DNA from 3 places in the Psychrobacter sp. TWP2-1-2 genome. Region 2 is predicted to be linked to each of the others. Evidence: predicted binding sites of a transcription regulator. Region 2 holds the regulator's gene; each other region holds the start of a gene.
What was found. Region 2 encodes PhoB, which activates phosphate uptake and scavenging genes when phosphate is short. Its sites were predicted from a motif close to TGTCATNAANCTGTCATAA; they were not measured.

Region 1 (2,286 bases), on a different contig from region 2:
ATCAAATTTATAATATCAGTGCGCCAATGTTATATGAGCTGCAACATCCTTATCTATGGCGTTTTTGGACCAAACTTCCGAACGAACAAACCGACCGTATTAGCCGTATTGCCATTTTTGATCGGACTTGGTATGGGCGCGTTTTGGTTGAGCGCATTGAGGGTTTTGCCACTGATGAGGAATGGCAGCGTGCTTACGATGAAATCAATCGCTTTGAGGCGGATTTAGCCGTGGCGGGGACAATCGTTATCAAATACTGGTTGGCTATCGATAAAAAAGAACAGCTTAAACGTTTTGAGGCACGTCAGGAGACACCGCACAAGCAGTTTAAGCTGACGGACGATGACTGGCGCAACCGTGATAAATGGTCGGATTATGTGCAGTCTGCGGCGGATATGCTGGCACGTACCGATACAGAGTACACACCGTGGTGCGTCATCGCGACCAATGAGAAGCGTCAAGCACGTTTGGATGTTTTAGACCATGCGATTAAGCAACTATCAGCGGTGTGTGGCAGCTGATATGTGATTGGTCATTCAATTAGGTAGCTGGTTACAAAGCGCCATAATTATATATTTAACGTTAAATAAATTCAGGGAAAGAGAGTATAATGCGGCGTTACAGCAGGATGTTTTCTAACACATATGCTGGCAGTTACAAATCTTGCAATATCATCATGCATTATGCGCTTATATTTAATATAATAGGCGCGTAATAGCTCCTGCTGTGCACGAAACTCACTGAGTGAGTAGCGTGTTTTATCCTTTGACACAGACATTTTAATCACTCTGGTTAATAAATTTGGCAAAGGTTCTTACAATAGCAGTTATTAGCACCAAAATTATTACTACGACATCTCTAAGCCGCAAGCTGCTGTAATCAGACGATTTGGCAATATTCCTTGCGGCTTTGTGACATATTGAGTGATGTGTTTTACCTTATTTACTGCCTTTACGCAAAATTGAATACAAGTAAATAAAAGGTAAGCGCTAGGGTAGAGCACCAAAATAGCAGTAAGAAAAACCGTTTTTTAGCAAGTATATTGCGCGTTTCATATACGTTATATTAATGTCAGAAGCTATCACGAGCATTATTAATAGCCGCGCAATGTCATCAACCGCCTATAATTTCAATCAGCTTACGCAGGACGTATCAACGTATGGGTATTAGCAACAGTTCTACAGAGCCAGTCAAATCAGTCGGTTCTATGAGAATAAATCTATTTTTTGCCATTTTACTGATTGCGATGACCGCCTACTTTTTGTGGTGGGGTCTAGATTACACGATGCGTCAACAGACGACGCTATTTATTGTGGCCACCGCTTTTGGTGTCTTTATGGCATTCAATATTGGTGGTAACGATGTCGCCAACTCCTTTGGTACCTCAGTAGGTGCAGGGACGTTGACTATCCCGCAAGCGCTGGGTATCGCCGCGATATTTGAAGTGTCCGGAGCCGTACTGGCAGGTGGTGAAGTCACCGATACTATTCGAAGCGGCATTGTCGATTTAGATGGTCTTTCAGTAACGCCCAACCAATTCATTTATGTCATGTTATCAGCGCTTATCGCTGCCGCATTTTGGCTGTTATTTGCCACCAAAAAAGGTCTGCCCGTTTCGACCACGCACGCCATTATTGGCGGCGTTGTTGGTAGCTCTATTGTATTAGGTATCACGTTAGGTGGTACTGAAATGGCATTATCAACGGTGAATTGGAGTACGATTGGCACCATCGCAATTTCTTGGGTATTATCACCGCTATTGGGCGGCGTTTTGTCCTATGTATTATATGGACAGATTAAGAAAAACATCATTGAGTATAATGATAGAACAGAGGCGCACATTGCGACTTTGAAAGGCGACAAAAAAACCTTAAAACAAAACCACAAAGAATTTTTGGACGGTTTAACAGAATCAGAACAACTTGCCTATACGTCAGCGATGTTGCGTGATCAAGAAATCTACAAAGATGATGATTGCGATGTTGAAGATTTAGAGACTGACTACTATAAACAGCTTTATGAGATTGAAAATGAACGCAGCAACCTTGATACGCTAAAAGCGTTGAAGCAATGGGTTCCTATCATTGCGGCTGCAGGCGGCGCGGTCATGGCCTCTTTGGTCATCTTTAAGGGTCTAAAGAATGTCAATAATGGCATGACGACGCTGCAAGGCTTTTTAATCATGGGTATGATCGCGGCGCTAGTGTGGCTTGCGACCTTTATCTATACCAAGAGTATCCGCGGTAAACATAAAGAGGATTTGACCAAAGCGACGTTTATTATGTT
Region 2 (2,286 bases):
CCGTCAACCGTGCGATATGCTCAGGTGCAATACCAATACCGTTGTCTTCGACGGCAAATCGGCAACCTTCTGACGTTTTTGTCCAGCTAATGGCGATATTACCGCCCTTGGGCGTGTATTTGATGGCATTAATCACCAGATTAGAAAGCGCACTATTTAGATACATCTCTGAGCCATACAGTCCGTCATAAGTATCTATCTGCAAGTGAATGGTATGCCCATACTCTTGATTGTACGCTTGCGCATCATCATAAACATGGGTCAGCAGCTTGGTCATGTCAATATAACTGAGCTCATGGGTTTCTTCGATTTCGATGCGAGATAACAGCAATAAGTCATTCACAATTCTATTCATACGCGCAGTCTGTTGGCTCATCAGCTCAAATCCGCGCTTCCAATGCGGCGGCATATCTGGCTGATCCGAAAAATTTTCTAGATAACCCATCATGACGGTCAACGGTGTGCGTAACTCATGCGAGACATTCGCCACAAAATCGCGGCGCATCTCCTCTAAATGATGCAAGCGCGTCACATCATAAATAATGAGCAGCTTCTCATCGCCAAAAGGCGTGAGCTCACACTTTAAATAACGCTTGGGCGCGCGCCACGAGACAATGTGTACACCATCCTGAGCACCATCGTTAGGGTTAGTCGTCGCCTGATAATACTGACGAAATTCAGGCGCACTGATAAAGTCAAAGATGCACTTACCTTTATCTGACAACTGTAACAACATTAAATCTTCGGCAGCCTGATTCCACCATTCAAGCCCATCATCGTCATTGAGCAAAACCACCGCATCACGCAATGCGCGTAGTGCGCTTCTAATTTTTTTGAGTTGATCCGTTGTATTCTGCTGAGTTGCTAGCAGTGACTTATTTTGTTGGTCGCCTTGAGCCGATATTAGGGTGTTCATCCATCATCCTTATCACTATTCGCCGTTTTTCACTGTGCTGCGATTAACATACTGCTTTTATAGCGAATAAAAACCGTCCGTTAAATTGGTTCAATAAAGCTAGAAAATCGATAGCCTGTCCCGCGTACTGTCTGTATCAACGTATCACATTGATGTGGTCGTAGTAATGTCCGTAAACGTTTGATATGCACATCAATGGTTCTATCTTCGATATATACATTACCGCCCCATACTTGGTCTAGCAGCTGCGTCCGCGTATAGGCACGCTCTGGATGACTCATAAAAAATGCCAGTAATCGATACTCCGTAGGCCCGACATCAACCACTTTACCAGCCGCTGTCACTCGCTGACTTTTGGGATCAAGGCTCAGATTGCCGATTTCGATAGGTTTATCGCTACTGAGCGCGTTACTACGCCGCAATACTGCTTTGATTCTGGATATTAACTCACGTGTCGAAAAAGGCTTGGTCATATAATCATCAGCACCAGCATCGAGGCCATGCACCTTGCTGTCCTCTTCACTTTTAGCCGTCAACATAATGACTGGTATCTCAGCGAGTAGCTCATCGTTTTTGAGCAATCGGCAAAAATCAATGCCACTTTTATCGCCGGGTAGCATCCAATCTAGCAAAATCAGCGCAGGTCGGTGATCGACCACTTGTTGGTGCGCCTCAGATACATCCGCTGCCTGCAGACTATCAAATCCCGCCATCTCTAGCGTCATGACGATCATTTCACGAATCGCAGGTTCATCTTCAACAATCAAAATTTGCTCATTATACATACGGCATTCTCAGTGTTAGAGGACAACATTTAGCTGACAAAAAAGGCGATAAATGCTCGCCTGCTGCTCCCTATTAAACGGGGTAATTATGACAGTTTAATGACATTCAACTTTTAAGCGCTTCATAGGTCTCGTGACGGCTAATGCTGAGTTTACTCAATTTATTTCTAACAAGAAATTCAATGGCCCGTCATTGACGCTCGACACTTGCATATTGGCACCAAACTGACCCGTTGCCACGTTTGGATGTTGCGTGTTGGCATAGGCGACCAATTGCGCAAACAACGCTTGCGCCGCATCAGGTACCATCGCACCACCAAAGTCAGGGCGACGACCCTTGTCTGTTTTTGCCATTAGCGTAAACTGTGATACCAATAATAGTCCGCCACCAACTTGCTGGACATTTTTATCCAGTTTGCCGTACTTGGCAGGGTCATCATCATTGTCAAAAATACGATAGGTGAGGATTTTATCTACCATGCGCTGGGCGCTTGTTAGGTCGTCATCAGGCCCTAAACCAATATAAGCCAATATGCCTTGCTCAATCGTACCAACACACTGCGCATCGACGGTGACACTAGCACG
Region 3 (2,286 bases), on a different contig from region 2:
AAATCACGTGAGCGTGCCAGCTTAGACGACATTTTGACCATTCCATTAGCAAAAAATACTAATTGGACAGATGAAGAGAAACAACAAGAGCTTGAAAATAACGCTCAGGGCATCTTAGGATATGTTGTGCGTTGGGTAAACCAAGGCGTTGGTTGTTCTAAAGTACCAGATATCAATGATGTGGGTCTAATGGAAGACCGTGCAACTTTACGTATCTCAAGTCAACATATTGCCAACTGGTTGCATCACGATGTCGTGAGCGAGCAGCAAGTGATGGATACGATGAAGCGTATGGCAAAAGTGGTAGATGAGCAAAATGTAGGCGATAGTGACTATCAGACGATGGCAGATAACTTTGACCACTCTTATGCCTTTAAAGCGGCCTGTGACTTAGTGTTTAAAGGTCGTGAGCAGCCGAGTGGTTATACTGAGCCATTATTGCATCAGGCACGTCTTGATCTAAAAGCAGGCTGCTAATATTGCGCAGGTTAATATTAGAATATGGCATACTTGACATTCTATTATAATACTGTCATGACTGAATGAGGCTTGTTATTGGCTTTTATACTTAATAAGAAGTCTGTGATAGCCATTGACTAAGGTTATAGTCTGGAAACAAGAGCAGTGAAAATACCTTTTTTACTGTTCTTGTAGCAATTTTCCAGTCTCAATTGTGACTGTCAGCATGTCATAAATCACCTTTATTATTTTCTATTAGCCCTACTTGTCAATAAACAAGTAGGGCTTTATGTTTGTTAATTAAAGGGTATTCATTACGATAGTTTCAAGTTCTTGGTAATTATATTAATCAATAATATCCTTATCTATTTGAGCAGATAGAGATTTTTTTACAATGACCCACATTCTATAGTAGATATGGTGTTCAACAAATACTGGGTTTAAAAATCTAAAAAAAATGTTGCAAATTATGTCAAAGTTGTTATGCTTGTATTCGAAGTATGAGTTTGGTAACGGATGTTACGCAACGGAGCGATAAAGACCTAAGATTACATGGCAGTTACTTTTTAATCCCAGTTATGTAAGTCATTGTTTTTTTCATCTTACTGTAATAGAACTTCGCCACACTTGTTTCTGACTAATCTCGGTAGCCAGTTACACATTATATCTTTGAGGATTTGTGACGATACCATTATGAGCACCAGCTAATCATAGCTCGCTTATTACTAAAATTGTAAAGTGGAGATACCCCATGAAAAAACTACTTTTAGCTACAGCAGTTGCTGCCTTATCTGTATCTGCAGCCAATGCAGCACCGACTATCTATGGTAAAGCATTTGTAGCTGCTGACTACATCAATGCAGAATTTGATACTGATAGTGGCAACATGTATGATGAAGACAATGTAGAAATTAATTCTCATGCTTCACGCTTAGGTTTTAAGGGCTCTGAAGCCATGACTGCCAATACTGATGTTATCTATCAGTTAGAGTATGGTACAAGTATTACTGGTGATAATGCCACTTTCACTAACCGTGATACGTTTCTTGGTTTAAACAACAAGCAGTTCGGTGAGTTCCGTGCTGGTAAAAACCAGTCAACGCTAGCTCGTATTGATAACGTTGTTGTTAACGAAGGTTACTGGGATAACCTAGGTCAAACTGTAAATGAGAAAGAAACAGTTGCAGCATTAAACATGGCTGACAGTAATCGTCTTGCAAGTTCAATCATTTGGACTGCACCTAAGTACAATGGTCTACCATTACAACTATCTGCAATGTACAGCTCTAATGATGTAGATGGCGATGACTCTGATGACGCAGGTTTCGGTGTTGCCATGTTGTTTGATCAAGGTACTGGCTTTACTGCTGGTGTTGCGTACGATAAAGATCAAAATATTGATGGTGACATCATCCGTGGTACAGCGACTGTAGATCTAGGTAAATTTATCGCTGCTCCTGTAAATTTAGGTGCCTTATATCAAGTAGCTGACTATAATTACGGATCTTCTAAAGAAAAAGGTTTGGTGGTTAGTGCTCAGATGGCTCTAGCTAACTTTGCGCGTCCAGCCTCTATCTACACTCAGTTTAATAAAACTGACAATTTAGATGGTATGGACAACGCTGATTCAAATCAGATCGTTGTTGGTGGTAAATACTTCTTTAAAGACAATATCATTGCTCATGCCTATGCTGGTATGAACAAAGCTGATAATGTTAACTACACATATGTTGATGATATTCTAGAAAAAGATATTAACGTACGTGGCGATGCAGAAGTATTAGTAGTTGGTACTGGTCTAGAATACAAATTCTAATCTAAGCATTA

Region 1: ACP7AE_RS04880 (inorganic phosphate transporter) is a predicted target of PhoB. The motif match lies at 1,109-1,127, and genes of this name have one in related genera.
Region 3: ACP7AE_RS04005 (porin) is a predicted target of PhoB. The motif match lies at 1,055-1,073, and genes of this name have one in related genera.

The regions. Positions count from the first base shown of each region.
Region 1 is NZ_JAFCVA010000003.1:315,488-317,773, forward strand. It holds gene ACP7AE_RS04875 (ATPase) at 1-521, shown strand, start outside; gene ACP7AE_RS04880 (inorganic phosphate transporter) at 1,160-2,286, shown strand, end outside.
Region 2 is NZ_JAFCVA010000002.1:314,224-316,509, forward strand. It holds gene phoR (phosphate regulon sensor histidine kinase PhoR) at 1-916, opposite strand, end outside; gene phoB (phosphate regulon transcriptional regulator PhoB) at 997-1,701, opposite strand; gene dtd (D-aminoacyl-tRNA deacylase) at 1,858-2,286, opposite strand, start outside.
Region 3 is NZ_JAFCVA010000003.1:115,180-117,465, forward strand. It holds gene ACP7AE_RS04000 (malate synthase G) at 1-477, shown strand, start outside; gene ACP7AE_RS04005 (porin) at 1,211-2,275, shown strand.